One region of the Paenibacillus roseipurpureus genome, then DNA from elsewhere that is predicted to be linked to it. Evidence: a T-box and tRNA genes for the amino acid it is inferred to sense, from the RefSeq annotation. Region 1 holds a T-box; the other holds one or more tRNA genes.
The links. A T-box is a leader RNA that pairs with one kind of tRNA and senses whether it is charged. The one in region 1 lies ahead of MJB10_RS06960 (valine--tRNA ligase), so its partner is inferred to be a tRNA-Val.
Positions count from the first base shown of each region.

Region 2: it encodes a tRNA-Val, which carries the amino acid that the T-box ahead of MJB10_RS06960 (valine--tRNA ligase) is inferred to sense. The anticodon was not compared.

Region 1 is NZ_CP130319.1:1,524,126-1,540,617, forward strand. It holds gene MJB10_RS06900 (precorrin-2 dehydrogenase/sirohydrochlorin ferrochelatase family protein) at 1-443, shown strand, start outside; gene hemC (hydroxymethylbilane synthase) at 460-1,404, shown strand; gene cobA (uroporphyrinogen-III C-methyltransferase) at 1,404-2,954, shown strand; gene hemB (porphobilinogen synthase) at 2,951-3,943, shown strand; gene hemE (uroporphyrinogen decarboxylase) at 4,104-5,168, shown strand; gene hemH (ferrochelatase) at 5,170-6,114, shown strand; gene hemG (protoporphyrinogen oxidase) at 6,111-7,571, shown strand; gene MJB10_RS06935 (Crp/Fnr family transcriptional regulator) at 7,572-8,231, opposite strand; gene hemL (glutamate-1-semialdehyde 2,1-aminomutase) at 8,314-9,612, shown strand; gene MJB10_RS06945 (phosphodiester glycosidase family protein) at 9,662-10,954, opposite strand; gene MJB10_RS06950 (RluA family pseudouridine synthase) at 11,357-12,244, shown strand; gene MJB10_RS06955 (LysM peptidoglycan-binding domain-containing protein) at 12,371-13,480, shown strand; T-box leader at 13,718-13,974, shown strand; gene MJB10_RS06960 (valine--tRNA ligase) at 14,057-16,492, shown strand, end outside.
Region 2 is NZ_CP130319.1:2,412,645-2,429,136, forward strand. It holds gene MJB10_RS10450 (efflux RND transporter permease subunit) at 314-3,388, shown strand; gene MJB10_RS10455 (hypothetical protein) at 3,507-3,671, shown strand; tRNA gene MJB10_RS10460 (tRNA-Met) at 3,762-3,838, shown strand; tRNA gene MJB10_RS10465 (tRNA-Ile) at 3,852-3,925, shown strand; gene MJB10_RS10470 (endospore germination permease) at 4,119-5,201, shown strand; gene MJB10_RS10475 (spore germination protein) at 5,198-6,601, shown strand; gene MJB10_RS10480 (Ger(x)C family spore germination protein) at 6,598-7,713, shown strand; gene MJB10_RS10485 (DUF2277 domain-containing protein) at 7,768-8,046, shown strand; gene MJB10_RS10490 (glycoside hydrolase domain-containing protein) at 8,189-8,923, shown strand; gene MJB10_RS10495 (hypothetical protein) at 8,977-10,107, opposite strand; gene MJB10_RS10500 (alpha/beta hydrolase family protein) at 10,300-11,139, shown strand; tRNA gene MJB10_RS10505 (tRNA-Val) at 11,416-11,488, opposite strand; gene MJB10_RS10510 (hypothetical protein) at 11,612-11,806, shown strand; gene MJB10_RS10515 (IS3 family transposase) at 11,933-13,261, shown strand; gene MJB10_RS10520 (hypothetical protein) at 13,322-13,609, opposite strand; gene MJB10_RS10525 (alpha/beta-type small acid-soluble spore protein) at 13,808-14,017, opposite strand; gene MJB10_RS10530 (hypothetical protein) at 14,176-14,349, opposite strand; gene MJB10_RS10535 (hypothetical protein) at 14,650-14,976, shown strand; gene MJB10_RS10540 (superoxide dismutase family protein) at 15,111-15,662, shown strand; gene MJB10_RS10545 (hypothetical protein) at 15,684-16,229, shown strand; gene MJB10_RS10550 (CBS domain-containing protein) at 16,299-16,492, opposite strand, start outside.

The sequences.
Region 1 (16,492 bases):
CGCAAGCGTCGAAAGCTTGTGGAATCCTTGTGAATGTCGTGGATCAACCCGAAATCAGTTCCTTTATTTTGCCTTCGGTTGTCCGTCGCGGCAAGCTGGTCATCACTGTGTCTACGGGTGGCGCAAGTCCATCTGCAGCGCGGAAGATCGCCAAGGAAATTGACAACGCTTATGGTGACGAATACGAGATTTATTTGGATTTTTTAAGTGAAACCCGCCTATTGATTCAGAACCATGTGAAGGACAAACAAGCTAGACAGCGCTTATTCAAAGAGATGCTGGCCTGGGATGTGATGGGACTGATTCGCAAAGGTGTTTTTGATAGTTGGAGAGAGCGATTTAACCTCGAATTACAAGCGGCCCCTTGGATGGTGTCACAAGATGAGGACGAGCTAGTTAGCCCATCCTGGTCGTTTATGAATGAGATAGGACTGTACATATAGAGGAGGCGAGAGACGGATGAGAACCATCATTGTAGGGACAAGGCAAAGTGCTTTGGCATTGACGCAAACAGGACAAGCCGTCGAGCTTCTGAAACAGCTTGCACAAGAACATGGTATTGAATGTCAATTTGAGATTAGAAAAATTGTGACCAAAGGCGATCGTATTCTAGATGTCACGTTATCGAAGGTCGGAGGCAAAGGGCTGTTTGTCAAGGAAATCGAACAGGCATTGACAGATGGCGAGATCGATATCGCGGTGCATAGTATGAAAGACATGCCGTTCGAGTTGCCGGAAGGACTCGTTGTGGGTGCCATTCCTCAGCGTGAAGATGCGCGCGATGCGCTGATTACGCGCGGTTATAGCTCTTTGGAAGAGCTCCCTCAGGGTGCGCTCGTCGGCACAAGCTCGCTGCGCCGCGCCAGCCAGCTGCAGCATCTGCGCCCGGACCTGCGGATCGAGTCGGTCCGCGGAAACATCGATTCGAGGCTGCGCAAGCTCGATGAAGAGAACTTCGATGCGATTATGCTTGCCGCCGCCGGTTTGCACCGGATCGGCTGGCAAGATCGCATCAGCGCGTACCTGCCGCCGGAGCAATGCCTCCCTGCCGTGGGGCAGGGAGCGCTTTGCATCGAGTGCCGCGGCGACGACACGTTCGTGCTGGACTTGCTGAGCAAGTTCCAGCATGAGCCTACAGCGCTCGCGGTGCGAGCGGAGCGGGCTTTCCTCGGCAGACTCAACGGAGGCTGCCAGGTGCCGCTCGGGGCGTACGCGAGCGTGAACGAAGACAGCAGCGGCGGTGCTGCGCTGCTGACGCTGACGGGCATGGTAGGGACGCCGGATGGCGCGACCATGCTGAAGGAAACAGCTTCCGGGAACGATCCGGAAGCATTAGGGTTGCTAGTCGCTGACAAGCTCATCGCACAAGGCGCTGAACGTATTTTAGCTGAGGTGAGGGAGTGATGGCAGTGAACAAAGGAAGAGTTTTTCTTGTTGGGGCAGGTCCTGGAGATCCGAAGCTGATCTCAGTCCGCGGGATGGAAGCCATCCAGCGTGCGGATGTCATCGTCTATGATCGACTGGCGAATCCGCGGCTTTTGAAGCACCGCAAACCGGAAGCGGAACTCATCTTTGTTGGCAAGCTGCCGGACAAACATATATTAAAGCAAGAAGAAATCAACCAATTGCTTGTGGATTTGGCTTTGCAAGGGAAAGTGGTCACCCGGCTGAAAGGCGGAGATCCCAGCGTATTTGGACGTGTTGGTGAAGAAGCTGAGCTTCTGGCAGATCATGGCATCACGTACGATATCATTCCTGGGATTACGTCTTCCATCGCGGTTCCAACCTATGCAGGGATTCCAGTGACACATCGCGATTTTACGTCATCTGTGGCTATCGTTACAGGGCATGAATACCCGAACAAAACGTATTCCAGCTTAAATTGGGAGCATCTGGCGAAAGCCATTGGTACGATGGTTTTCTTAATGGGCGTTGCCAATTTAGAGCAAATCTGCCGAGAGTTGATTCGCTGCGGCAAGCCGCCAGAGATGCCTGTTGCGCTCGTACGCTGGGGAACTTGGGCTGATCAAGCGACGATAACGGGCACGCTTGCCGATATCACAGAGAAGGTAAAAGCAGCAGACTTTAAGTCGCCAGCTGTTATCATTGTCGGCGAAGTCGTGAAACTGCGAGACAAGCTGTCATGGATTGAGAAGAAGCCTCTATTCGGCAAGCGCGTACTGGTCACTAGAGCACGGAGCCAAGCGAGTGAGCTTGTTGATTTAATCGATGATCTCGGCGGTGAGCCTGTAGAGTTCCCTGTAATTCGATTGCAACCGCCTAGTCGTCCAGAAGCCCAAGAGGCGCTAGATCGTGCACTGGACAACCTGCAGGAATATGACTGGATTATCCTGACCAGTGTGAACGGGGTGGACTTCTTCTTCCGCAGGCTTCGCGAGCGTAAGATTGACGTTCGCCGCATGGGCAAGGCGCACATTGCAGCAGTCGGCCCTAAGACAGCTGAAGCGTTAGCAGAGCGTGGCATTATCGCTAACGTCCTGCCAGCCAAGTTTCAAGGGGAAGGCATCCTAGATGCCATCCAAGGGGATTTGAACGCAGGTCAGAAGGTGCTGCTGCCAACGGCAGATCTTGCTCGTGATTATTTGCCTGCCAGACTGAAGGAACTTGGCTTAGAGGTAACCGAGGTCGATGTGTACGAGAACGTGCTGTCCATGGACGACGGGGAAGAAATCATTCATCTTTTACAAAATCAAAGCATTCATATTCTTACTTTTACAAGCTCATCAACCGTTACGAATTTGCTCGAAGCATTGAAACAGCTAGGAATTGAAGATCCGCAATCCTTGCTGCAAGGCGTGGAGATTGCCTGTATTGGTCCCAAAACGGCAGAAACCGTGGCGCAAGCTGGCCTGCCGATCACATATATGGCCGAAGAAGCAACCGTTGCTTCTCTGGTACAAAGCATGATTCAAGGAGGCGGAAATCCAACATGAGTTTCCCAATCGTACGTAACCGCCGTTTGCGCGGAAGTACCGCTATTCGCAATTTAGTTCGTGAAAATCAAGTAACCGTGAATGACGTTGTACAGCCAATCTTCGTCACCCATGGCACCAATGTGAAGTCAGAAATTGCTTCGATGCCAGGTGTGTACCATTTCTCCTTAGATCGTTTGAAAGAAGAGATCGATGAGATTACGGGGCTCGGTATTCAAGCTGTTCTCTTGTTTGGTGTGCCTGACCACAAAGATGCGACAGGAACTTCTGCGTTCATGGACGATGGCATTGTGCAGCAAGCCACTCGATTCATCAAAGAATTGAACCCGAATTTGCTCGTCATCGCGGATACATGCTTGTGCCAATTTACCGATACGGGTCACTGTGGCGTCATTCATCATCACCCGATTACAGGGTATGCGGATGTGGCTAATGATCCTTCATTGGAATTGCTCGTTCGCACTGCCGTATCACAAGCCAAAGCTGGTGCGGATATCATCGCGCCTTCCAACATGATGGACGGTTATGTGAGTGCCATTCGTGCTGGTCTCGACGCTGCTGGTTATGAGAACACGCCGATCATGGCGTATTCCGTTAAATATGCCTCCGCTTATTACGGTCCATTTCGTGATGCCGCTCATTCCACACCGCAATTTGGTGATCGGAAGACGTATCAAATGGATCCGGCGAACAGCCGTGAAGCTTTGCGCGAAGCAGAGAATGATGTGAGCGAAGGTGCGGACTTCCTCATGGTGAAACCTGCTCTTGCCTACATGGATATCATTCGTATGTTGAAAGAGAATTTCGACCTGCCGGTTGTTGCGTACAATGTCAGCGCAGAATACGCGATGGTGAAAGCAGCGGCGCAGCAGGGCTGGGTGAATGAAGAAGCGATCGTGATGGAAACGATGCTCAGCTTCAAACGAGCGGGTGCAGATATTATCCTTACGTATTTCGCCAAGGATATTGCCCGTTACTTGCAAAAATAGAGGAAGAACTGGACCATTCGGTCTCTGCGTATGCAAGCGGGGATCGGGTGGTTCTTTTTGTCATACTTTTGTCGCAATACGTCGGCGCTCTTAGGTTGTGAGAGGGGTATAATTAGGGCATAATGGATGAGAATAGATGGAAACAAGAGGAAGGTGCCTCATGAGTTATAACGATAATTTTATTAAAGCATGTCGAAAAGAACAGGTAGATACGCTCCCCGTGTGGTATATGCGTCAAGCAGGACGCTATGATCCCGACTACCGTAAAATTAAAGAGAAGTATACCCTTTTGGAAATTTGCAAACAGCCGGAGCTTGCAGCTGAAGTCACGATGATGCCGATCAAGAAGCTTGGCGTAGATGCCGCTATCCTATACTCGGATATCATGAATCCTGTAGCGTCACTGGGTGTTGATTTTGATATTGTCAAAGATATTGGCCCCGTCATTCACACACCAATCCGTACCGCGCAAGACGTGGAACGACTGCGTCCGATCGATGTGGATAAGGACTTATCTCACATCATGGAAACGATCCGCATTTTGGATAAAGCGTTGGAAGTGCCTTTAATTTCGTTTGCAGGCGCGCCCTTTACGATCGCCAGCTATTTGATCGAAGGCAAGCCGTCCAAAAGCTATATCCGAACCAAGCAAATGATGTACTCGGAACCGAAAGTATGGTTCGCGCTTATGGATAAGCTCGGAGATATGGTCATTACGTATCTGCGTGCGCATATCGCCAACGGCGCGAAAGCCGTTCAAGTGTTCGACAGCTGGGTAGGCGCATTGTCACCAGCCGATTTCGATGTCTATGTACGTCCGACAATGATGCGCATTTTCCAAGAGCTTGCGGATTTGAAAGAACCTAAAATTTATTTCCCAGGCGTAAGCTCAGGCGAATTGCTGCCCTACTTGACGACGATTCAAGCGGATGTGATTGGTCTGGATTGGCGTGTTCCTATTTCGGTAGGACGAGCTAGACTTGAGAATCGGTATGCGGTGCAAGGCAACCTTGATCCTTACATTTTGACAGCGCCAATGTCTGTTGTTGAAGCGCAAGCCAAAGCGATTATGGATGAGGGCATGAAGCAGCCAGGTTTTATTTTTAACCTCGGACATGGACTTTTCCCTGAAGCATCCCTTGAGAAATTGAAAGAACTAACAACTTATGTTCATACATATTCACATTCCATTTTATCTCAGCGAGCAGAAAAGAGTGGTGTTTAACATGACGAAACGTCGTATCGGTGTCTTAGTAATGTCGTATGGTACGCCTGAAAGTTTGGATGGAGTTGAAGCTTACTACACACATATTAGACGTGGCCACCCGCCAACACCTGAGCAATTACATGAGTTAACAGCTCGTTATGAAGCGATTGTCGGCGGATTTTTCCCGCTGCGTGAGAATACGAACAAACAAGTTAAGGGACTTGAAGCAACGCTGCGCGAGGAACACCCTGAAGTGGAATTCGTGTGCTATCAAGGACTGAAGCATGCTCAGCCGTATGTTGAAGACGGTGTTGAGAACATGGTGAAGGACGGCATTACAGAGGCCGTAGGGATCGTGCTGGCGCCCCACTACTCAACGATGAGCGTTGGCGGTTATGTGAAACGTGCGAAAGAGAAGGCGGAAGAATTAGGTCTCCACATGTCTTTCGTGTTGGAGTATCACCTTCATCCGAAACTTCTGGATGCCTTGCAAGTGCGTGTTGAGAAAGCATTGAGCAAGTTTGCTGAAGGAGAACGTGACCAGGTACGAGTTATTTTTACAGCGCACAGCTTGCCTGAGAAAATCTTAGAAATGAAAGATCCATATCCGGATCAACTTCTCGCAACGTCCAAGGCGCTTGCGGAGCGTGTGGGACTTACGAATTGGCAGTTTGGCTGGCAAAGTGCCGGACAGACTGCGATGCCGTGGTTAGGACCAGATATTCTGGACGTCATGCGAACAATTAAAGAAGAAGGCGTGGATAAGATTTTGCTATGCCCGATTGGTTTTGTTTCTGATCATCTCGAGGTGCTTTATGATATTGACATCGAAGCGCAAGCGTTGGCGAGAGAGCTAGGTGTCCACTTGGAGCGTACGGCGTCTCTTAACACGGACCCGCTCTACATGGAAACGTTAAGTGATGTTGTGTACAAGAAATGGCAAGAGGCTGCGGTATCGAAATGAGTGCAAGCGTACCGCATTATCTAATTATCGGCGGTGGAATCACGGGGCTAAGTGCTGCTTTTTATTTGAAAAAGGGGCTGGAAGCTGCTGGGGATTCCCCTTTTCGAATTTCAGTGGTTGAGAAATCACTGGCTTTTGGCGGAAAAATACATACCCTTGAACGCGATGGTTTTGTTATTGAGAAAGGCCCAGATTCCTTCTTGGCTCGCAAGCGTCCGATTATCGATCTCGCCTACGATCTCGGACTTGAACATGAGCTGACAGGAACGAATCCAAAAGCCAAGAAGACGTTTATTGTGAGCGGGCGAAAATTACATCCGATGCCTCCAGGCTTAGTCCTGGGCATTCCGACACAAATGACACCATTTATGAAGACGGGCTTGATTTCTCCCTTGGGCAAATTACGTGCTGCTATGGATTTGTTAAAGCCCAAACGAATGATGACGGAAGATGAGTCTCTGGGCCATTTCTTGCAACGTCGTTTAGGGACAGAAGTGTTGGAACGAATTGTTGAACCGTTACTTGCTGGCATCTATGCGGGAGATACGTTCAAACTGAGTTTGAAATCAACCTTTCCGCAATTCCGAGCGATGGAGCAGAAGCATCGAAGCCTAATTCTGGGGATGATGGCGAGTCGCAAGCAAGTGGCAGAAGAAACAGCGCATCTGCCTGCAGCTATTCGCAGTTCGGTCTTTGTTACCTTTAAGCGTGGGCTTCAATCGTTGGTGAATAGTTTACTCGAGGCGTTATCTACAGTCGATCTGCGCCCAGGTGAGGGTGTTGTGTCTGTGAGAAAGTCGAAGGGACACCAAGTAGAAGTAACCTTTGAGGATGGACATGTTGAAATCGTAGAGGGTGTCATTGTTACGACACCGACTTACCAGGCGGCCAAGCTGTTGACGGAACTACCGGCGTCGAGCGTGCTAGCGAATATTGATTATATTTCTGTGGCCAATGTGATTATGGCTTTCAACCGTGAAGATATTCCTTTTGAGCTGGATGCATCTGGTTTCCTTGTGCCCAAACGGGAGGGATACACGATTACGGCTTGTACACTTACTTCTGCGAAGTGGCTGCATGCCGCTCCAGCTGGGAAAGTATTGCTTCGCTGCTATATCGGGCGAGCAGGAGAGCAATCGTGGCCAGCGTGGTCAGATCAAGAGTTAATTCAGAAGGCACGACATGACATCCAAGATCTGTTGGGTATCGCGGCGGAGCCAATTTTCGCTGAAGTGACCCGGTTAATGCATTCGATGCCGCAGTATCCTGTAGGGCATTTGGAGCAGTTGGTGCATTTCCGTAAGGAGCTGCAAGCCGCGATGCCGAACGTCCTGGTGACAGGTGCTGGCTTCCATGGAGTTGGGCTGCCAGATTGTATCCGGCAAGGCAAAGAAGCCGCTGAGCAGCTTGCTGAGCGGGTTTCTAAGCAGGATGCAGGTGTTACGTCAGCAGGCTAACTACCGCAGTTTGGTCAGATCTAATGTGAAATCATATGGCGTGATCGTAAGGATTTTCTTTTCTTCCAGATCGCGAATGACTTGCATAAGAACCGTTTTCGTAACGCCAGCCAATTGGGAGATTTCATCGTAATTCAGGACTAGCTTGATCACAATCAAAGTTCCTTTACGGATGCCGTGGGAATTGGCCATTTTGATTAAGCTTTTGATCACACGTGATTTGGCATCTAGAAAAGTTAGATCATAGACTTGCTGATTCGTATCCCGCAGACGGTTGCTAAGCTCTTGCATGATGCCGAGCGTCATGTCGAAATGCGCGCGCAGCAGCTCCAGAAAGCTTTGTCCCGTGATGGTGAGGAGTACACACTCCTCCAAGGTTTGGGCTGAAGCAGAGCGGGGCTTGCCATCGATTAGTGAAAGCTCCCCGAAGCTTTCGCTGGCGGAGCAGATCGATAAGATCTTCTCTTCGCCAGACTGACTCGTCGTGTAGATCTTGACGGAGCCGCTTAGTACCATATAGAAGACGGAGCCCGTTTCCTTTTCAGAAAAAAGGATGGTTCCTGCTTTGTACGTGCGTTTGGTGCTTATTTGGACAATGGCCTGAAGTTGGTTTTCGTTTAATTGAGCGAATAATGGTACCTTTTTGAGAAGTTCAAGCATGGTATGTACCGCCTTTATAGGAAGTTATAGGTAGGATATGCCTTTTATTTTATCACAAGATCACGCAAATGGGGGCTAAAAAATGGGAAATTCGAGCAGATTCGACAAATTGTCCGCGGCTGCTTTTCAAGAATCGAAGAGGGTCATCCCTGGAGGTGTGAACAGTCCGGTTCGTGCATTTAAATCGGTTGGACTTACGCCATTGTTTATGGAAAGCGGTTCAGGCTCGCGTGTCACCGATATTGACGGTAATACGTTTATTGACTATGTCGGCTCATGGGGACCGCTGATTGTTGGACATGCGCACCCGAAGGTGTTGGAAGCCATTACGGCAACAGCAGCCAAAGGAACAAGCTTTGGAGCCCCTACGTTGCTGGAAACCGAGATGGCGAAGCTTGTGATTGAACGCGTGCCGTCAATCGAGATGGTCCGTATGGTCAACTCAGGAACAGAAGCGACGATGAGTGCACTTCGTCTAGCTCGCGGATTCACGAAACGGGATAAAATCGTTAAGTTCGAAGGCAGTTATCACGGTCACGCGGATGCTCTGTTAATCAAAGCTGGTTCTGGTGTGGCAACGCTTGGCTTGCCAGACAGCCCTGGAGTACCGAGCAGTGTGGCAACGAATACGATTACTGTGCCATATAATGACTTAGACTCCGTGAAGCTCGTCTTCGAGAAGTTCGGCGAAGAAATCGCCGCGTTGATCGTGGAACCAATTGCAGGCAATATGGGGGTTGTTCCTCCTGTGGCAGGCTTCCTGCAAGGCCTTCGCGACATCACGAAGCAATACGGTTCCTTGCTTATTTTCGATGAAGTTATGACGGGCTTCCGTGTTCACAAAAATTGTGCGCAAGGCCTTTACGGCGTGACACCTGATTTAACATGTCTGGGAAAAGTCATCGGCGGAGGACTTCCCGTTGGTGCTTATGGCGGTCGCTTAGATATCATGGAGCAAATTGCGCCTGCAGGTCCGATCTATCAAGCGGGAACCTTGTCCGGCAATCCGCTGGCGATGGCCGCGGGCTTCGCGACGCTGACCTTATTGGGCGAGCCGAATGTATATGAGGAGCTGGAGCGTAAATCTGCGAAGCTGCAAGCTGGCTTTGCGGCGAATGCCGCAGAATGCGGGATCCCGAGCACGATTAACCGTGTCGGATCAATGGTTTGCCCTTTCTTCACAGAAACGCCTGTCATCAATTATGAAACGGCGAAAACATCAGATCTCGCTCGATTCAATGCGTATTTCGGACATCTTCTTGATCTGGGTGTTTCGGTTGCGCCTTCGCAGTTTGAAGGCATGTTCGTTTCTACGGTCCATTCCGATGAGGATATAGATCTAACGATTGACGCTCACCGCGAAGCTTTGAAACGATTGTAAGGATAGAAAAAGCTGCTCTCACGATGTTTCGGAGAACAGCTTTTTTGTATTAATTCGGTTTCACACTTGGTGTTGGTGTTGCTGAAGTTGTCGCACCATTGGTTGTTGCTTTGGGTGTGGCACTTGGTGTAGGTGAAGGCGTTGTACTTGGTTTAGTGCTTGTCGTGCCGCCTGGAGCCGTGGTGGCTGTTCCTGAGCCAGATGTTGCACTTGTTGTTGGTGATGTTGTGGTATTCGGTTTATCCGATATATTAGGTTTCACAGACTCTGTGCCGCTAGGTGATGCTGATGCGCCTGATTTGCCAGCCTCGTTCGTGCTTTCTGGCTTCACAGATGGTGTCGGCGTTGCTTTTGGCGTCGGTGTTGGCAGTTTCCCTTGTGCTCTCAATTCCGCTTGTTCTTTCTGGAATTCAGGGTGCGTAGCAGCTCCGCCTGGATCAATCGTTGTCAACCCCGCCCATATGTTCTTCACATCAACTTTCTCTGGGTGATCGAACACTAGAAAAGCAGAAGGTAAACGACGCTCGCCGTAACGGCTGGACGGCTTCGTAATCAGTTCATTGAGATAAACCATCTCGGAAGAAGCGCCGCCATCTAGGAATCCTGCGTTGATGACATCATCTTCTAAGAATAAATCTTGTACCTCTTTCAAAGTGGCCCCGACACTGGATGTTTGGCGGCCGTCAATTACGATAAAGATAACAGTACCGTCCGCTTTCTGGCCAACCGCGGTACGCGGTGCGCGTCCCCAGCCGCCATCGCCGCTCGTAATGAGCGGTTTGCCGTTGGCAATTACACGCGGATAGAAGGAAACGGCTTCGGATACGCCGAGTTTCAACAATTCATTAATCGTATACTTTCCGATAATGAGGGTTCCTTCTTTGGTGAAGCCGACGATTTGCTGCGGATTGCTTCCTTCTTGGTCGGTATAAAGGATGTTGCCGCCGGACATAATAGCACCGATTGGGGCGAATCCGTTGCCCAGACCGTCAGGATCATTAAAGCCGCCCCCATTGACACCAGCCACAGCGCCTGTTCGCTGAACCATGGATGTAATGCGTTCCCCTTCACCTTGCTTAGCAGGAACGACGACGCGGATGGTACGCGGATCATAGACATACATCCGTTTCCCTTTCCAGAATTGACCCGAGATATCTTCGACTTTCACTAAACTTTCAATCGGACGCGACGTATTGAACTGAACAGCATTCAAGTCTTGCTTCTCAATCGAGTTAATCTCCGTTAGATTTTGCATCTCGAGAACCATCTCATCTCTGCGCTGCGCTCCTACAAAAATCCAAGCCCAATCACGATGCTGTGTCGTAATAACGGTTTTAGCCAAATACTCCCGTATATAAGTTCCTGGCGGGGTCAGGAATAAAAAGCTTGAACTTAAAAACGTACAAACGGCTATGACAAGTAAAATTCGCTTCAGCCAACTATAATTTCGAAAATGATTTGCTATTGAACTACCCAAGGTTGTTCATCTCCTGCTCTATTAATAAATTGATAGAAAATGTCGAAAAAAAACAATACAAGATTAATAATATCATATTTATGCATGCAAAGGGTATTGGTAATTGTTAAAATAAAGTGTACATAATCCCTATAAGAACAAGGAGTTCACTTCCGATATGAAACGATATTATTTATTTGATTTCCCTGTCGATTTGATGGCAATTGTTTTGGCTTTTCTATGTGTGCTTCTAGTAATCTTCCTTTCTTTCCGTAAAGGGACTAGACGATGATCAATTGGGCGCGTCACGGTGAATGGCTTGCATTGCCTTTGCCTAATGAACAGTGGAAACCGCTGAAACCAGGCGCTGTAGAACAACTAGCAGTTTGTCTGCCTGTGCCTCGCAAATACTTTTTGCGATTAGCTTCACAGGGATGTATTCGAGTAGAAGATCAATCGGTTCGGCTCAAAATATTTCCGCAGGAAAAGCCGGTTTTCAAACCGGAAGCCTATCCATTAGACGTTCTGTTCGAGGATGAGTTCACTCTTGTTGTGAACAAGCCGGCGGGGATGTCTGTTCACCCTTCGGAAGCAGGGCAAGGTGGAACGCTGGCATCTGCGGTTGCACACTATTATGAAACAACGGGGCAAGCTTGCGGTATTCGCCATATTCATCGCCTGGATCAAGATACAACAGGTGCTGTTCTATATGCCAAAAATGAATGGGCACATGTTCTCTTGGATGAAGCGATGCGCGAGAATCGCATTGATCGGCAATATGTGGCCATCGCAGAAGGAAGATTCATTGCTAAGAGAGGAACCATTGATGAGCCAATAGGTAGGGATCGGCATCATGCTGGCAAGCGGAGGGTGACGCTGAATGGGGATCAAGCTGTGACCCACTATCGGGTGGTTCAGCAAATGAAAAGTGCCGCTTTAGTTGAAGTCGAACTCGAGACTGGGCGAACCCATCAAATTCGAGTTCATCTCAGTTATCTCGGCCACCCGCTAGTAGGCGATACCTTATACGGAGGTTCTTCGCGGGGATTTCATCGGCAGGCGCTCCATGGCGAGCGGCTCCTTTTCCCGCATCCACTCACAGGTGATGAGGTTGTCGTACATGCGCCGTATCCATCAGATTTCAAGAAATTGCTGGATCAGTTGTCGGAGAAATGAGAAATCCACAAAATGTAGTCATGCCTGGACTCCTGTACCCATATACTTTTAGAGACAATCCAGTATATCACCCAACAATCTGGAGTTGATCAATCCTCTAGATTAATGGAAGGGAGGTTTCATTCGGTGTCCGAACAACAACCAGGATTAAGATTCGATATTTATGAACGTGTGCATCTGCATGAGAATTTGGCAGCCATTCATGAGTTGAGTGATGTTGAGTTGCTTCCGCACATTCAAGTACTAACGCTGGATGATCAGGCGATTCTCAAGGGGAATTTGCTGTTGACTGGCAACTATGTCAGTGAAGAGGGGGATAGCACTCGCTCGCTGGAGCATTTTATTCCCGTTGAGATTACGCTGCCGCTGAATCGCATTCACCGTGTCGAAGATATTCAGGTGGAAATCGAGAACTTTGATGTCGATCTGTTATCGGCGCGCAGCTTGAATGTGACAGGTGTGTTGTCTCTGCAAGGAGTGGAAATGGTCTCTTCCCCGCAGGAAAGTTGGCGCGAGGAGGAAGAGGTAACGTTTGTGCATCAGCTGGACTATCCGCGTTCAGAGCCCGTGCAACCTGCACCTATACCCGCGCCGCCACCGTACGTTACCCAGCTGCCAGTTGAGCAGCCGCCACCGTACGCCACGCAGCTGCCAGTTGAGCAGCCGTTGCCAGAGGCGCCGCCTATCTCGCAGGTACCGCCTACGCCAATACCGTCGCCTATACCGGTTCCCACGCCTATTCCGCCGGGGCCTATTGCTTCTACTCCGCCTGAAACGCCGAAAGATGGTGGCGTAGTAGCCATCGACGTCGAACAAATTGAGTTGAAAGTCACGCCTCATGCGGACAGCACGGTTGTGACGGAGGAGAAAAAAGAGCTCAAAGTTGCCTTTGGCAAGAAGGCGGCAGACGCCGTGGAGGTTAACCCATATGGCATCAAATCGCTATTATCTAAGGCAGGCTCGTATCTTTCGGATAAGCGGATCGCGGAAGCGGAAGCACAAGCGGCTCTTGAGGCGGAATCGCGGATAGATGCGGTTGAGTGGAAACGATTGTTTCTACAAAGCCGTTCCGAATCACAAGAGTTTAAGAAGGTTAAAATGTGTATTGTTCAAAAAGAGGAAACCTTGGATTCCATCGCTAAGAAGTACGCATTAACAACGCGTGAGCTTCAATTGATGAACCGGCTAAGCGATCAGGATGTAACCGCGGGGCAGGTCATCTATTTACCGAGGTAACTTCATCATACCGGATACATAGGCAAGAGCCTCTGGCTGTTACGGCAGCTGGGGGCTTTTTACTTTTTTTATCTATCGGTCGATACACGCATCTGACTTTCATAAAGGTATACAATTTCAAGTTCTATCCAATACTATGAAATAACCGTGACAATCGTGGAAGTTCCATGCTTGCATATTGACTATGTGCCAAATGTTAGTTATCATATAGTGTAAATCATTTTCAAACCAACATATGGAATTGCTAGGATAGGGAGTAGTAGTCGGAAAGCCCTTCAGAGAGTGGAACTGCAGCGCTGAGAGGTTCCTCAGGATACGTCCGAACGAAGTCGCCCTGGAGCAGTTAATGTGAGTGCAGCAACCGAGTGATCGGCAGGTGCAGTAGCATTATCCGGTCGCAGCCGTTATCTGTTTCAAGTGTCATGTTATTTGCTATTGGGGCAAGTACATGAAATGAAGGTGGTACCACGGAAGCTAACCCTTTCGTCCTTTTTGGGGCGAAAGGTTTTTTTGTGTTTATGGATCTTTTTAAAAGCAAATTACAATATCATCTACCCAGGTATGGAGGTACTTAGTATGACCGAAACCAAATTACAAACGGAAATGCCTACAACGTATGACCCGAAAGAAGCGGAACGCAAATGGTATGATTACTGGATCCAAAATGAATTCTTCAAAGCAGGAAACCGTCCTGATGCTGAGACTTATACAATCGTAATCCCTCCTCCGAACGTAACAGGGATGCTTCATATCGGGCATGCACTCGATTTCACGCTGCAAGATATTCTGATCCGTACGAAGCGGATGCAAGGGTTTGACACCCTCTGGCTGCCAGGCTCTGACCATGCAGGGATTGCAACACAAACGCGCGTAGAAGCGAAACTTCGCGAGCAAGGTCAAACCCGTTACGATCTAGGCCGTGAGAAATTCCTGGAGAAGGTGTGGGAATGGAAAGAACTATATGCGAACACGATTCGTGAACAGTGGGCCAAAATGGGCTTTTCGCTCGATTACTCGCGTGAACGATTCACCCTAGATGAAGGCCTCTCACAAGCGGTACGTGAAGTATTCGTAAGCTTGTATGAGAAAGGCTTAATCTATCGCGGCAACTATATCATTAACTGGGATCCAGCAGCTCGCACAGCTCTGTCGGATATTGAAGTCGAGTACAAAGAGGTGCAGGGTGCCCTGTATCATTTAAAATATGAAACGACGGATGGTTCAGGCGCAATTGTGGTTGCGACAACACGTCCTGAGACGATGCTGGGCGATACAGCGGTTGCTGTTCATCCGAAGGATGAGCGTTACCAACATTTAATCGGGAAGTCCTTACTGTTGCCAATCGTTAATCGTGAAATTCCAATCATTGCTGACGAGTATGTCGAGAAAGAATTCGGCAGCGGCGCGGTGAAAATTACACCAGCTCACGATCCGAACGATTTCGAAGTTGGTAAGCGTCATAACCTGCCGCAAATTCTCGTTATGGATGAATCGGGTACAATGAACGCGAATGCAGGTCCTTACCAAGGGCAAGACCGTTTCGAATGCCGCAAGCAAATTGTTGCTGATTTGAAGGAGCAAGGTGTTCTTATCAAAATTGAAGAGCACGTGCACCAAGTAGGTCACAGTGAGCGCAGCGGGGCTGTTATTGAGCCGTATTTATCCACGCAATGGTTCGTGAAAATGCAGCCGCTTGCTGACCAAGCGATTCAGGCACAAAAGTCTGGGGCTGGAGCTAACTTTGTACCAGACCGTTTTGAGAAAACGTACTTAAACTGGATTGAGAACATTCGTGACTGGTGTATTTCACGTCAACTTTGGTGGGGTCACCGTATCCCAGCTTGGCATTGTGCGGATTGCGGTCAAACGACTGTTACACGTGAGGATGCGACGACTTGCTCACACTGTCAAAGTACGAACCTGAACCAAGATAACGATGTATTAGATACCTGGTTCAGTTCTGCATTATGGCCGTTCTCCACCTTAGGCTGGCCGAATGATGCTGAAGATTTGAAACGATTCTATCCAACGAATGTACTTGTAACTGGTTACGATATTATTTATTTCTGGGTAGCTCGGATGATCTTCACAGCGCTTGAATTTACGGATCAAATTCCGTTCAAGGACGTGCTGATGCATGGCCTTGTACGCGATTCTGAAGGACGCAAAATGTCCAAATCGCTTGGAAACGGTGTAGATCCATTAGAAGTTATTGAGAAATATGGCGCAGATGCGATGCGCTATATGATTTCAACGAGCTCAACGCCAGGTCAAGATCTTCGCTTCCGTTGGGAGCGGGTTGAGCAGGCTCGTAATTTTGCCAATAAAATTTGGAATGCTTCCCGATTTGCTTTGATGAATTTGGAAGGTGTAACTGCATCGGATATCGACCTAACGGGTGAGTTGGGCACGGCAGATCGTTGGATTTTGCATCGCTTGAACGAGACTGTACGCGACGTTACTCGTCTGATTGACAGTTACGAGTTCGGCGAAACAGGCCGCTTATTGTACAATTTCATTTGGGATGATCTCTGTGACTGGTATATCGAGTTCAGCAAATTGAGTTTGTATGGCACCGATCCTGCTGCGAAAAAGAAAACGCAATCCGTTCTTGCTTACGTATTGGATCAAACGCAACGTCTGATTCATCCGTTCATGCCGTTTATTTCGGAGGAAATTTGGCAGCACTTGCCGCATGTTGGTGAGACGATCACGCTTGCTGCATGGCCGACGGAGAATGCGGCATTCGAATCGCCGGATGCTGTGCGCGAGATGGAGTTGCTGATGGAAGCGATTCGCTCCGTTCGTAACATCCGTGCTGAAGTGAATGTACCGATGAGCAAGAAGGTTGAATTGCTTGTGAAACCAGCGAGCACTGAGTCTGAAAGCATTCTGAGCCGTAACGAAGAATATCTCAAACGTTTCTGCAACACGTCCTTGCTGGAAATTGATGCCTCAATGGCAGCGCCAGACAAAGCGATGACGGCGATTATAACGGGTGCAGAGTTGTAT
Region 2 (16,492 bases), 890 kb from region 1:
AAAATAAGTTACTTCTCTTAAGTTCCCCAAAAGGAGGGAAATTCCTGCCCCTTTCGAAAACCGTCACAATTGCGAAGTAAAAGTCATGTGCAGTCATATTACCTTTTTTTGGATGTAATCCCAATCATATGACTTGGATGTGACTGCTCTCACCTGTTTTTATCCAAAATCAGCGATATAATACAGTTGAGTCATGAAATTATAAAAAATTTCGCTGGATTTTATGTTTTGTTAATCTTTACCCAGTAGTATGATTGTAGGTCGTAAGGATGGTCGGGCATTACCGATTAAACCGTAAGAAGGAGTCGTGAGCATGTCGAAATTAACGAATTTTTCAATGAAAAATGTGGCGGCGATTTTTATTATGATGCTGCTGCTAGTCGTAGGTGGTACCTACATGACAACAACACTCAAGGTGGAAAGCTTTCCGGATATTACGTTTCCCGTTGTCATTGTAAGTACAACTTACACCGCTCCACCCCAAGATGTTTTGGAGAACGTCACGAAGCCATTAGAGAAAGCAATTGCTGGCATAGACGGGTTGAAAACACTCAGCTCTGGCTCACAAGACAACTACTCCCAGATCGTACTTCAGCTTGCACAGAGTAAGAAGCCCGAAGACGTGAAAAAAGAGGTAGAAGGCCTCATAGCGAATGTCAGGCTGCCACAAGGTGTGGAGAAGCCGAGAGTATTAACTGCAGGATTTGCCTCGGAGCCTGTTTATTATTTGGCCGTATATGGCGCACCAGGCACGAAACAAGCGGATCTCGACGCCGCCTACAAGCAAACCATTCTTCCTGGTTTTAATGGCCTTACAGGCATTGACCACGTTGATTCTGTCGGCAATCAGGAAGCTGTACTCACGTTGAAGTTAGATGCGGCGGCACTGAATACGCATGGACTGCTGCCTACTGATGTCTCTAATCAAATCAAAGCTTCCTTGATGTCAAGTCCTGCAGGGACAGTTGAATTGAACGGGAATACTCAGATGGTTCGCGTTAAAGGTGAGATCGAGAAGATTGATCAATTGAATCAATTGAAAATATTGACCAAAACAGGCGAGAGATTGCCCCTCAAGCAGCTCGCCAACATTGAAGCCGTAAGCGAGTCGAAATTTATTGCCCGATTAGATGATGAGCCTGCCGTTGGGGTGCTTTTATACAAAACGAAAGCGGCGAATGCCGTTGAATTTGCAGATAGCGCAGATGAACTGATGGAAGACTGGGCGACAACGCTACCCCAAGTGAAGTTTCACAAGGTGTATAACTCCGCGAACGACATTAAGGATTCCATCCATGGCATGATTCAGGAGGGCGGATTAGGGGCTATATTAGCTTCCCTCATGATTTTGCTGTTTCTTCGGAATGTTCGCATGACGATTATCGTGCTTGTTTCCATTCCACTTTCCATCCTGGTAACGTTGCTTGTGATGGGGCCTTTGGGGATTTCCCTCAATATCATGACACTTGGCGGAATGGCGATCGCCGTAGGGCGAGTCGTGGATGACAGTATCGTCGTCATAGAAAACATTTATAGTCAACTGCAAAAAGCGCAAGAACGCAACGAATCTGTGATTCGTTTAGCGACGGCACAGGTATCGAATGCCATCACGTCCTCAACCATTACGACCGTTGGTGTATTTGGACCTATCGCGTTCGTAAGCGGAGTCGTAGGCGAGGTGTTTCGACCTTTTGCCATTACACTAGTCGTTGCCTTACTATCTTCATTGCTTGTTGCGCTGACGGTCATTCCGATGCTCGCGAAGCTGATGGTGTTAAAAAGCAAAAGGCTTAAAACGCATGATGAGCAGCACGTGAGCGGGATGGGGCAATTGTATAAACGAACGATTGTATGGTCGTTAAATCATCGGATGAAAACACTTCTGATTGCGGGACTCATTCTCATTTTGTCCATTGGCTTGACGATACCGAATTTGGCGGTTGCCTTCATGCCGAATAGTGAAGCTGTGAAACAAGGGGCTATTCATATTAAAATGCCTCGTGAAACGTCCATCCAGAAGATGAACGAGAAGTCTATAGAGCTCGTTAAAACGTTGAAAGCTCAAGTCGATTCTAAAGGAAAGCCTTCGTTTAACTATATTGAAACATTGGTTGGTTACAATGAGAGCAATGATCCGTACCCTTTTAGAACGATGATGTATTTTGAATTATCCGATGCAACGAATGGCCCGGAAGCCATTAAAACGTATAAAACTGACATGCTCAAGCTGCTGCCAGAAGGTTCTACCGTGAATATTGAATTGTTTACAGGCGGCCCGCCAACCTCGACAGGTGCTGACTTTTCCTATGCGCTAAAAGGGGATGACCCGCAAGCGCTCCAGCAAGCGTCACAGCTAGTTAAAGATGCCCTCAAGCCCTTCTCGGAAGTATCCGACATTAAAGATAGCTGGAGTGATGCCAAAACCGAGGTTGAAATTACTGTCGATGGGGAAAAAGCGAGCTCGAAAGGGCTAACGACAGCTCACATTTTGCAAACCGTCCATACATGGATTTCGGATGACAAGCTGGGTGATTTGAAGCTGGACAATATCACGTATGAGACCAAGCTTATGGTGGACGCCAAATTCAAGGACTCTGTTGAGGAAATCGGCAATTTCATGATCCCAACACCGACAGGAAGTTCTGTACAAGTGAAGGACGTTGCTACGGTCAAGCAGATCGCTGCTCCGAATATCATTAATCGCGAAGATCAAGCGCAGGTTGTTAGTGTGACGGCCAAGATTAACAGCACAGATAAGGGTGGCGTGAGTAAGAAGATTGAAGAAGCGCTTACGACACTGCAGCTGCCAGCTGGAGTGAGCAAAGAAGTGAAAGGCGTCTCTGATGATATAAACCGAAGCTTTATGCAAATGTTTATCGCCATTATCGCATCCGTTGGTATCGTGTATATTGTCATGGTCATTGCCTTCGGAAACGCACGTGCACCGCTAGCGATTCTGTTCTCTTTGCCGCTTGCGGCCATTGGCGGGCTGGTTGGCTTATTGATCACGGGGGAATCCATCAATGTTACTTCACTGATTGGCTTCTTGATGCTGATTGGTATCGTTGTAACGAATGCGATTGTGCTTGTGGATCGGGTGCAGCAGCTCCGAGAGCAAGGTCATTCGATTCGTGAGGCCTTAATTGAAGCGGGTGTTACACGTTTACGTCCCATTATTATGACCGCGGGGGCTACGATCATCGCTCTGCTGCCGCTGGGTCTCGGACTATCCAAAGGTACGATCATCTCCAAAGGTCTCGCCGTTGTTGTTATTGGGGGGCTGACGACGTCGACATTGCTAACGCTAGTGATCGTCCCGATTATGTATGAACTATTGTTTAAGAAGCGGCAGCGCAAAGAAGCGCAGGTTGTCGTGGAATCCGTTTAATATTTAGCCATTTGGTGATGTGGTACGTTCACAGCCAGATGGCTTTTTCCATGCTCATAAGAGAATCCATTTATGGATAAGCTAGAGATATCGAACTGAATATAATGGAGTGATAGGCATGAACTGGATCTATTGGGCAAAATTATACGACTCGAAGTTTCAAGCGGGTTGTTTAGCGAAACGAATGGAAGAAGATTGGTGGATTTATGGGTATGAATGCCCGCAAGAAGTCGAAGTTTATAAGTCGAAAAAGGGACGATTCGGTGTGCGTTTTAACACCTGAATCGATTGCAAAACGTGGAAATTAGCTCTTGACTAAGCTCGCGCCGTTAGTGTATATTTATTTTTGTCGCTATTGAGCGGCACGTCATGACGCGGGGTGGAGCAGCTCGGTAGCTCGTCGGGCTCATAACCCGAAGGCCGCAGGTTCAAATCCTGCCCCCGCAACCAAATTTTTTCATTAGGGCCTATAGCTCAGTTGGTTAGAGCGGTCGGCTCATAACCGATTGGTCGGGGGTTCGAGTCCCTCTGGGCCCATAGCACGTAAACCCTTGGTAGATAAGGGTTTTTATTTATTTTAGAGACATAATAAGCCTCTCGTTTTCATCATGATTATGATGGAGATGAGGGGCTTGTTCACGTTTTGTGCACATTGATTTTGATAGGTGCTGCTACCTTTTGGGATAGAAAAATAACTTATAGGAAAATATAGGGACAGGAGGTGAGAAGAATGTCGTCATTTTCCAATCCCAAAATCAATCCCATTCAAGGTCTTATCCTATGTATGAGCGCATCTACAGCCTTAGCCCAAATATCAGGCGCAATCATTTCAATTGAACAAGCAAAACGGGATACGTTTGTCAGCAGTTTGATCGGCTGTATAGCGTACCTCTTATATGCTTTTTGGATTTATCGAATCGTAAACAATCAAGCGCCTAACCAATCCTTCCTCGATGTACTTGAACTTAAAATGGGGAGCTTATTTGCGTGGTCAGTAAGATATTGGATTGCCTTATATTTGATGTGTGAACTGTTTGTTATTGACAAAAATATTGTCACATGGGTTAAATCATTAATTCTGCCTTATACACCAATTTGGGCAATTTCATTGCCCTTCTTGATCGTTTGTGCCTACTTAGCTGTTAAAGGAATCAAACCGATTGCTATTTCCATTTCTGTTTTAATGCCGGCTTTTTTGTTTCTGACTGTATTTATGGCGGTGTTTACTTATAAATACAGACATTTTGACCTGCTTCTCCCACTGTTCAGCGAAGGAGCGCGGCCCATCTTAGAAGGCGTGACAACCACCGTTAGGGCTGGCATGGAACTTTTCCTATTATTATTACTAAAACCTTATACGGAAGGCACTTTTAAATGGAAGCATTTTGTAGCGGAGGTGTCTGTTTTTTCGTTTTTTATTATAAATGGTGCTGTGAGTATGTTGACGATATTCGGCCCTTATGAAGCTTCGTTACAACGATTCCCTCTCTTTACGCAGTGGCGATTAGTTAGGATCAGCAGTTTCCTGGAGCATCTTGATTTTTTATCCATGTACCAGTGGCTTAGTAGTACAACCATTCAAATCAGTTTGGGTTTGTTCTTAATAGGCGATTTGCTAACATCTAGGCAAAGACCTCATAAAATTGCGATTATGACATGCGCGACCGCCTTATTTATCAGTGTAGAGCTTCGTTTAAACGATAGTGATTTTTTAGCTTTTACTAAATACTACTTTTATCCAATATCCACATTATCTATTCTCTGTTGGACGACTTTAGCCTACTTTACAACAAGAAAAAGAGGGTTGTCATGACCATCAAACATGCAAAAGAAGCGGATTTCAGGGCTTTATTTTCTTCCTGCTACGATGTGAAATTTCAGACACGCAGCGGAACTCAGGTTGTTTATTGCGAAGGCATGGTGGATAGCAAGCAATTAAATGAAAATGTACTCCCGCGATTGACTGAAATGATTCGAAACGATGAGTTGAAGCTTATAGACGAGAATGAAGAGCTTAGTCAAATCGAACTGCGTGTTTTTTCAGGGAATGTGATTGTTTTATTTTTCCATGAGAATGAAACACACGTCTATGAAGCAGATATTTCAAATCCGCCAAAACGCCAGCCCGAAGAATCCATCAGCGAAATATCCATTCGCGGCCCGCGTGATGGTTTTACAGAGGAAGTAATCACCAACGTTGCCCTCATTCGCAAACGATTAAAAACCAATTCCCTTCAATATGAACATTTCATTGTAGGTAAACGGGGAAATGTACGTTTAGCCATTCTGTATATCAAAGATATTATGAACTCAGAAATCATCATAGAAGCGAAGCGTCGGATTTCACAAATCGAAGTAGACTCCATAATTGGATGTGCGCAGTTGGAAGAATATTTAAGTGATTCAAGTGATTCCATCTTTCCTTTAGTGGATACGATTGGAAGACCTGACTTTGCTGCTGAGGCGCTGCTTCGGGGCAGATTTGTGATCCTCTTGGACGGATCTCCGATGGCAATCATCGGTCCTTCCAATCTTACCGAGCAATTAAAATCTCCAGAAGATGCTCATTCCGCTTACTATTACACAATATTTCAACGCATTTTGCGTCTTTTTGGTTTAGTTACGGCCATGTTTCTGCCTGGCTTCTATATTTCATTGACCTGTTTTAATATTGACCAACTTCCATTTCCCTTACTCGCAACCATAGCTGTAGCACGAATGGGCATCCCCTATTCAACAACGTTAGAAAACCTGTTGATTTTGGGGCTATTCGAATTGTTTCGTGAAGCCGGCATACGCTTGCCGAAACCGGTGGGACAAACGGTTACGGTAGTCGGGGGTCTTATTATTGGGGATGCTGCGATACGTTCAGGACTTGCCTCTTCGGCTCTGCTCATGGTTACGGCAGCAACTGCGGTTGCATCCTTTACGTTGGTCAATCAATCTTTAACAGGTACCGTAACCCTAATTCGAATTTACCTATTGTTGATATCATCTTGTTTGGGGATTTACGGATTTTTTATCGGATTAATTTCAGTGGTGGCGTATACCTCTACACTAACCTCTTTCGGTATATCTTACTGGTCTCCGATCGCAGAACTCAATGTTAGGTCGTCCATAATAGCGCTATTTAATCGACCTTTCAAATCCAAAAACAAAAGACCGAGCATGCTACAACCGACAGATGCTACGTCGCAAGGAGAGAGACAATGAAACCAGTGTCGCTCTTAATCACACTCTGTTGTATGCTATGCCTGTCCGGATGTTGGGACAATAAAAATATTCAAGAGTTGCTTTACGTTTCAGCCATAGGGGTCGATTATAAAAATGATCTGTATGAGGTCTACATTCAATCAGTAAACTTTAACAATGTAGCTAAGTCGGAATCGGGAGGCGGAGGGAACGGTCCGCAAGTGTATGTCGGCAAAGGGAAAGGGAAGTCACTCGCTTTGGCATTAGGTGATATTTATAATACGGTACAAAGAAGAATATATTGGAGTCATGTTCGCTCGTATCTATTTACCGAAAATGCGATGCAATCTGGCGGCGAGAATTACTTTGATAATTTAAAGAGATACAGGGAGTTTAGGTATACGCCATGGATATTCGGCACCAAAGGATCCATTGAGGACATCTTTAAAGCCCCCTCTTTTTTTCAACTATCGCCGATTACAAACATTCTTGGCCAACCGGAAGATAATTATCTTCAGAAATCGTTTGTAAAGCCTTTGCTTGCGCAAGAATATCAAATTAATCTCAATGAGCCTGGTGAAACGGCTATCGTTCCAACCCTTAGCATTGATAAAACAACATGGCAGTCAGATAAGGATAAGAAATCTGAAGATAAATTGAAAATAAACGGCGCGTTTGTCGTTCGAAAAAGCGGCTTTCAAGGCTGGATGGCAAACAATCAACTTAACGGATTGCGATGGATGGAGAAAGAAACTTCGAGATCACCTATTGAGATTAAGCCCGCGATCATCTCACTTGAAAAACCCAAACCTAAAATAATGGTTACAGAACAAGGGGGTAACCCGATTTTTAATATTGAGGTTAAGGTCAGGGGGAATATTGTTGAATTACGTGACAGCCATCCATCCGAGCAAGAAATGGAGAAAGAAGCGGAGGATCAAATTAAAAAGGAAATCCGATCTACATTTGAAGAGGGGCTGCGAATAAACGCTGATATTTACAATTTCAGAAATGTGATGTTTAAGAAAAAAATGAAAAACTGGCAAGATATTGAGCTAACTTCCTCATCACTTAACCGAATCGATGTCCATGTTTATATTCAGCATACCGGAGAGCTTAAGAAAGCATTGTAATAACATAAGACATCGATTATAGTGAGAAAACAATTATCCCGAAGGGAGTCGCCTATGTGCCGAAATATTAAGCCGCTTTTCAATTTTGAGCCCGTCGCCACTGAACAAGAAATAGCAGCAGCTTCCTTGCAATTTGTCCGTAAAATTTCGGGCTTTACGGCACCTTCCAAGGTGAATGAGGCAGTGTTCGAGCAGGCTGTACAGGATATTACGTTAATTGCTCAGAGGCTGATGGACACGTTAGTCACGAACGCCGAACCTCGCAATCGAGAGGTGGAAGCGCAGAAGTCGCGGGAACGTAATGCGATACGTTTTGGCACCAAAGAGGTCTAAAGCTCTAATCATCCAGAGGTTCTTTTCTTCGGAAAAGAGCCTTTTTTCGTGGCCCTTAACGACAAGCTGGATAAGCATACGTGACAGCTGTGCGACGATTTGCATATGCTGTTGGTATCAAAGGGGAAGTAGGTGATTGTCAGTGACGAAAGGGTTTGATTGTTCAACACCGCTTACGGCACAAAAAGCAACTGCTTTCGCGAGCAATGGTTATCAATTTGTAGCGAGATATTTGGTGCCAAGCGGATATAAGGCGTTAACGAAACAAGAAGCAATTGCGATCAGTGCAGCTGGCATGAACGTGGTTTCTGTCTATGAAACAATAGCGAACCGAGCATTAGGCGGCAGAGATGCGGGATTGGAAGACGGGGCTATTGCTTTGCAAGTAGCTTCACAGGTTGGACAACCCGAGGGTAGTTGCATTTACTTTGCGGTAGATTTCGATGCCACGCCATCTCAAATGGCGGCGGTTATTGCGTATATTCAAGGTGCGAGTGAGGCTACTCCAACCTTCACAACTGGGGTCTATGGCTCTTATGCCGTCATGGAAGCGGTACGAGCCGCTGGTGCTTGCTCCCACTTCTGGCAAACCTACGCATGGAGTGCAGGGAAGAAGTCTACGTTTATTCAAATTTATCAATATCTGAATGATGTCATGGCAAACGGTATCGCGGTGGATTATGATGAATCCTATGGGAATGAGGGGTGGTGGCGCGTGGTAGAGAATCCGACACCGCCTATCTACACGATTTCAGAAAAGGATGCAGATGCGATGATCAGGTTCCTTTCTGCGGGATATAATGCGACATCTTCGTTGCCCGCACAAACGGAATTTCACAGGCTAGCGAATGAGTTGCGCCGTATTACTAGCGTTTGAATACAGAAAGAAGCCCAGCCGTGATGTGAAGACATCGTACGGTTGGGCTTCTTTCATTGGATGATTGCGCTCTTGATGTACCAACGGTCTTGAAGCGATGCGCGTTCAAGGTGGAATTGCACGCGCCGACGCGTCAGCGCGTTCGTTCGTTCCGGCGTCGTCGCGACGTCGACGGACGTGTCGAGCTGCAGGAGCTGTGACACATCACGCTCCTCAGATTTGGACAGGCGTCGCATGCTGCGCACATGCAACGCCTGTTCTTGTCCCGTGGTGACCTGCAGCAGCTGCAGGTCACCTTGATGGGCGCCGCTGATCCACACGTCGATCAGCGCCCAGGGCGAAAGCTTGCTGACGTAGTCGGTCAGCAAGCCGGCAGCTCGGTGCACCATGACTTGGTGCGCCGGGTCAACGGAGCGGGAGCCGTGCGTCACGCTCCCGAGGAAGTGAATGCAGAAATGACCATCGAAGTCATTTCCAGGTATGCCATCTCCGCCGTGCGGCATGCCGTGCATGGAGGCGGCGAGTGAGCGGCCACCCAGCTGCACGAGAACCGCGCGGCGGTTCCAGCTCCATTTGCCGCCATATATGCTTTTTAGCGTGGCGGAGTCTGCTTTTGTAAGCGGCTGTACATCCGCATGATGAGAGCCCGCTCGCCGCTGCCCTTCAAAGCTGAGTCCGCTCTCCACATCGAGCACGGTAAAAGAGCTAAATTTCGGGAGCACACGACTTGCGTCCTCCCATGTCAGAAGTTCGCCGTAGTGTTTGGCGCGAAGTGACTGCACTTGGTTGCGGAGTGCTGCTTGCGCCTGGCTGCTTAGCTGGACGGTATGTTTGGTTGACCAATCAACAAGCTCACCCGATGGGGTGACCCCTAATTGGTGAGACTGATTCTTTGCGTAATAGATAAGTGAAGTGTCTGGAATGAGAGGCTCGGTGAAAGGGGCTCCTTCCGTTGCCTCCTCCAAAGCGCGTTGCACCGATTTGTCCACAAAGCTCGCCTCGGTTTGATATTGAGCACGGGGGGATGACTTGACCACTAATTGAATTGTGCCTTTTTCCGCTGCTGCTGCCTCTTGAGATAAAGGAGCATTCGCCTGTACCTGGATATTGCCGCTTATCCCTGCCGTTAGAAGGAAGGCGACAAGTAATTGGCGCCATTTTCTGCTTGTTTGGCTTGCATACATATGGACTTCCTCCTGATTAAGTTTATATTGAATATCCTAGCTAAGTGTTTGCAATTTCGCGTTTTTTTACCACATGCGGAACATCTATGTTTTTGTCGCCCTGACGGCCATTCATCCATGTTCATATTGGAAATGTGTTACAATCATTTTAAAATTAATACAAGCTTGGGGTAGAAGAAAGGACGTGTTCCTATGGCGGAGCAATCAAGTGGCACACCATTTCAATTACAAATCGCGGATGATTGGATCATTCGGGGAGATTGGTATCAAGCTAGGTCTGAAAGGAGTCTAGGGACGATCATTCTTTGTCACGGGTATAAAGGTTTTAAAAATTGGGGGATGTTTCCGCTTGTTGCGCGTGAGCTTGCAGAGCAGGTGGATGTGGTGGCGATTAATTTTTCCCACAATGGCGTTGGTGAAGACGGGCTCGAATTCACGGAGCTGGAGAAATTTGCAAAGGCAACCTATACGAAGGATCTTGAGGATCTAGAAGCTGTTATCCGTGAAATACAAGGCTCGACCGAAGCGGCCAAGCCGATCATCTTGTTGGGGCATAGTCGTGGAGCGGGCGTTAGCTTGATTTATGCTCTGGACCATCCTGGTGAAATCGCTGGCGTGATTAGTTGGAATGGCATTACGAATGTGGATTTGCTGACGGACGCGAATAAAGAAGAGATGCGGAAATCGGGACGTACCTACACGCTCAATGGCCGAACCAAGCAGCAGATGCCGTTGGATATTGAGATTTTGGACGATATGGAGCGTAATCGAGAGAGGTTTGATATCATTCAGCGTATTTCGGGAGCGCAGTTCCCCATTACGCTGATTCAAGGCACCGAAGATGGTGAGCATCTGACTCGCGGGTCAGCCAAATTAGTCGCGAACAATTCAACGATACAGTGGGTGAGGGTACCTGGGGGGAATCATACCTTTGGCAGCGTGCATCCATTCGCAGGAGAGACGGAAAGCTTGCGGACAGCAATTACAGAGACGAAGCTTGTGATTCGGAGGATGTTGGGGGAAACGGAGTGAGTGGTCCGTAATTATCATTCGTCAAGCGGAATGTAGATGCTCTATTTCGCCGAAATGAGCAATATTTGACTCCAGGCTGAACGTGGATGCTCTATTCACCCAATTTTGTCGGCTTTGGGTAGATTTTAGCTTGAATAAGGCATCGACGTTCCGCTTAGGTTGTAAAAGTAGTTAATTGAGGTGGTTTAACGCACTGACGTTCCGTTCGATGCCCATTCATGCCGCTAAAATAAAAAAAGCCGCGCAGCACGAGACTTCGCGGCTTTCTGTTAAGTATGACCTGTAGTGGGCTCGAACCACTGACCCCTACCCTGTCAAGATAGTGCTCTCCCAGCTGAGCTAACAAGTCGTTTTTGGAGACAATTAGTAATATACCAAGGAAACAAGGGATTGTCAATAGTTGGGCGGATAGCTTTCATCTTGCGTGATTTTATGGTAACTTGAGAACATTAGAGTTTGGGAGGATACAGGAATGACGAAACAACAACATCGTTGGAATTTACGCTTGAAAAGCAGCAATATGTACTTAGGAACAGTTTATCTGGGAGATCCGCTTCCAGAAGTGGAAGATGTGATTATGATTGGTGAGAAGAAATACACGATTTTAGAGCTTGGCAGTACACGTGATGCCAGCGACGTATTTGTAGAAGAAGTGAAGAAGAAGTAGTTTGGAAAAGGGAGCCTCTACTCGCTACTTGCGTAAACTGGTACCCATGTACTAGACACTTTGAAAAAAAGTGTTTAGTGTATGGGTACCTTTTTGTATACTTGAGTGAACAGTGGGGGCGAGCTTATGAGTAAAAAACACTTTAATCATATCGAACGGGAGCAATTAACGAACAACCGATATGTCTTACGAGTCAGTGAAAAATCAATTACGTATTCAGATGAATTCAAACGTTTGTTCATCGATCAGTACCTGTTAAAGAGAACGCCTAGAGAGATATTTGAATTATGTGGGTTTCATGTGGAAGTCCTCGGGTTGAAGCGTATTGAACAGTGTGCAGATCGATGGAAGAAAGCCTACGAGAAAGACGGAATCATTGGACTTGCAGACTCACGTAAAGAAGCCGTGCTGCGTCCTTCAAGACGTGCCTTGTCGCCTGATGAGATCATTGCTAGACAAGAAGCGAAGATTAGACTTTTGGAGGCTCAATTAGAATACGTAAAAAAGTCAGACAGGAACGAAAGGAGGCTGTTAGCAAACGGGGAAAACCTAAACCAAAGTGAGTGTTTCAAACTGATTCAAGAGGCTGCCCAGCAAGGCTTGGGGCGAATGACACGTTACTTTTGCCAATTGCTTAATGTGTCTCGATCTGGGTTTTACAATTACCTGAACTCTGCGGACAAGCGCCAGAAGCGTGCGCTGGCGGACGAGCAAGCAGGTGCGCTCATTAAGAAAGCTTTTAACCGAAAAGGCTACAAAAAGGGCTCCAGATCCATTAAGATGACGTTGGAGAACGTATATAATACCTGTTACAACCTGAAGCGTATACGAAGGCTCATGAAAAAATTTGACCTCGTATGTCCTCATCGAAAGCCTAACCCGTATCGGCTTATGGCCAAAGCAACACAAGAACACCGCACGCTTCCCAATAAGCTACAGCGGAATTTCAAGAAAGGAATTCCAGGTCTTGTGCTGCTCACCGACATAACCTATCTTCCGTATGGCAAATCGCAGACGGCTTATTTGTCGACTATTTTGGATGCCTCCACAGGAGAGCTTCTAGCACATACCCTCTCCGAATCCCTCCATTTGCCACTAGCAACAGGAACCATTGAAACGTTAATGAGGCAGAGGCGTTTGAAGCTCCATAAGGATGCCTTCATTCACTCGGATCAAGGGAGCCATTACACGAGCCCGACCTACCAGAAATTATTGAAGACTAAAGGCATTGGACAATCAATGTCAAGACGAGGGAATTGCTGGGACAATGCCCCACAGGAGTCCTTCTTCGGTCATATGAAAGATCATGTAAAGAGCTTAAACTGCACAACTTTGGTAGAATTGCAACGAGAAGTTAACCGATATGTTCATTATTACAATCATCACAGATACCAGTGGGGATTAAAAAAGATGACTCCTGTACAGTACAGGAATCATCTCTTAAGTGCAGCATAGCTTCCTTTTTTTCAAAGTGTCCTTGACTAAGGGTTCAGTTTAGCGTAGGGCTCCTTTTTTTCATGCTATGTTGTATAAGGAAGCAAGGCAATCCACGAACATTTTGTTGTACGCTTCACGCGAGAGGTCTTTATTGCAGGCGATGTCGCGCCCAAGAAATTCGAACCAGGTGATCTCGGTGGCATCTTTTTTGTAAAAGAATTTGTCACGCTGAATGAGGAAAAGATCGTTCTCGAAGTAGGGGACGTTATCAAATTGGAGAGCAGGTTCATGTTGTTTTTCACTGACTAACGTGGCCAAGAGGATTAACATACGGTAAGGATCGCGGAAAATTTCATACTGGTTCATCGTTCAACACTCCTTTTATCTGATATCCAAGCAAGGTAATCATACTAAAAGGTGGAGTTGATTAATACCGTTTTGGGTAAACTGGATAGGAAATTGAAGGGAAATGAGGATTTTCAAGAAAACAAGAAAAAGACTGAAGGTCACTCTAAGGAGGATCGAGTGATTCAGTCTTTTTGAGCTTGCTCCTACATCAAAGGATTAGCGTTTGTAGCCGCCGAGTGATTGTTCAGCCATTTGCACTAATCTTTTTGTGATGTTGCCACCAATTGAGCCAGCATCACGGGATAACAAATTACCGTTGTAACCAGAAGGGGAGAGAGGGACACCAATTTCCTGAGCGACTTCATACTTCATTTGATCAAGTGCTGCCTTTGCTTGTTGTACGACTAAAGTGTTAGATCTAGCCATTCAAAATCATCTCCTTTTTTTTGGTACACCAGTATTATTTGAATGTTCAGATTATTTATTCATGAATTTCAAAAAAAATAAAAAAATTTTCTAAACATCAATAAACCCCCAACCGTTAAGTCGGGGGGGGAATTTATTATATTAAGATAGCGTTTTCATTATTCATCTTGGGATACTTCATTTTCTTCCTTTTCTTCCTCAGCGGCAGCTGCTTCTTCAATCGCTTCCGCGATTTGTTCTTCAGCCTCTTGAGCGACCACTTCTTCAGCGGATTCAGCTTCGGCAGAGATTTCTTCCTCGTTTTGTTGAACGATTTCTTCGTCTTGGCTCATGGTATTGTCACCTCCTCTGATACGTATAGTATCATTGTATCAGGTCTATAGGCTTATACAAGTAGGTTGAGAGCCAGATTAGTAGATTTAATGTAATCTTGATGAGATTGTCAGTTGGTGTTGATTTTGTTGGGAATTAAAAGTCGATTTATGCCCGATTTTCAGCGGTTTTCGCCGAGTTGGACAACGAGTCATGTTTTACTTTTAGACGAATATATATGAGGCAACACAGCAATCTTACATGAGTTAGAACAGAGATTATGGGCTATCATTCTATGAAACGCAATAGGAGGAATCCGAATGAACAGGTCGGATGTTATTTTGGAGCTACAACTTGTACCAGAGCTTTTGAAGCAAGCCGAAGCGATGTATGTCGATGCAGTATCGGAATTAAACTGGGCGAAGCATATGCTTCTCTCCAAGGAATACGAAGTGATTGGTGAAGGCCATGTGACTGGCAAAAATGAGCTTCAACGGCAAGCGGAAATGTGGCCGTACACGAGAGATTTGCAGAAACAGGTTTTACAAATGGAAGATGCTGTGGAACATGCCAAAGTGGATTTTCACTTTTATAAGCGAAAATTAGAAAATCTGCAAATCATCGCGAAGCTGATGACGATTTTATAAAAGAACAGATGGCGTAAGTTCCAGCCCGTAATCGAGAGATTACGGGCTTTTGGATTTGGTATACCATGCGTGTCACTTGTACATCCTAGGGGGAGAAGTGTCAATGTAAGTTTTTAACAGGAGGTCAGGCCCAGATGAAAGCAGTTCAGAACATCGTAGCAGCCAGCGTGGGGTTGCTTATTTTAACAAGTTGTCAGTCCGTCCAACCCACCTCTCTCAATGAAGCGGCATCACCGCCTTCCACCATCGCGGTTTCTTTAATCGGAACGAACAATCAATCCGTAGGCAAGGCTGAATTTACAGCAGTCCAAGAGGGTGTATACTTGAACGTTCAAGTGACTGGACTCCCTCCTGGCGTACATGGGTTACACATCCATGAGAAAGGTGCCTGCGTAGCGCCAACATTTGATTCCGCAGGTGCTCATTTCAATCCGCAAATGAAGGAACACGGTTTCATGAATCCCAAAGGCGCACATGCCGGCGATCTGCCGAATCTCATCGTAGATGCCCAAGGTAATGGACATTTCAGTGCGGTGACGAAGTCTGTTACACTGGCGCCAGATCAACCGAATTCGCTCCATAAACCTGGGGGAGTTAGCGTTGTTATACATGAGAAAGCAGATGATCTGAAGACGGATCCGTCTGGTAATTCGGGCAAGCGCATTGCTTGCGGTGCTGTGAAATAGGGAAGGAAGGTTTGCTACACCATGATTAAAACACAGGATCTCAAGCTGCAAATGGATGAGTTAACGAAGCAAAATGATATGGTTCTTATTGAGCTGGAACAGGTTAAAAAGATGCTGATTTCTAGCAGCCAAGGGTCACAGAGCGGACAAAATGGTCAAGCCAACCAGCAATCCGCAAGTTCGGATGATTCCAATTCTGGCAAGCAGCAATCCGAACAGAGCCAGGGTCAAGACCAAAATCAAAGTCAATCACAGCATCAAGCTCAAGGTCAATCCCAAGATCAAAATCAAGATCAACAGAGTCAGAATTCATCCAGCAATGCGAGTCCATCCAGTCAAAACGGAGGGAATAAGCAAGTTTCTGATCTTGCAAATGAACTTTTGAAGATCAAGGACATGGTCGTGAAGCTCGAACAGAAAACGTCGCAATATGTGAGCAGCCAATCGAACGGTTCGTTAACGGAGAAAGATACGGTCAATCTGATTCTTACGTTAATGAATGGCATGGTAGATTGGGCGAGTGAGTTCGTCTCCTCAAAAGCAAATTCAAATGGCCAACTCCAATAGGAATTGGCTCACAAAGTTAAAAGGCTGAGAAGTGCTCAGCCTTTTTGTTTTTTTAAAAATAAATATGGATTAGGACGAAGAAGGAGATGCCGATTTGAAAAGCATTTGCTTTGCGCAATACTCAATAATCTCGCTTCGTCGGACAATTCCGATGAACTTGTCTGAGTCATCTACAATAGGGACGAAATTCTGAACCTTGGCTAGATCAATGAGATCAACCATATCCGCGTGAATATGAACGGGTTTATTGTTAACTCGAAGCG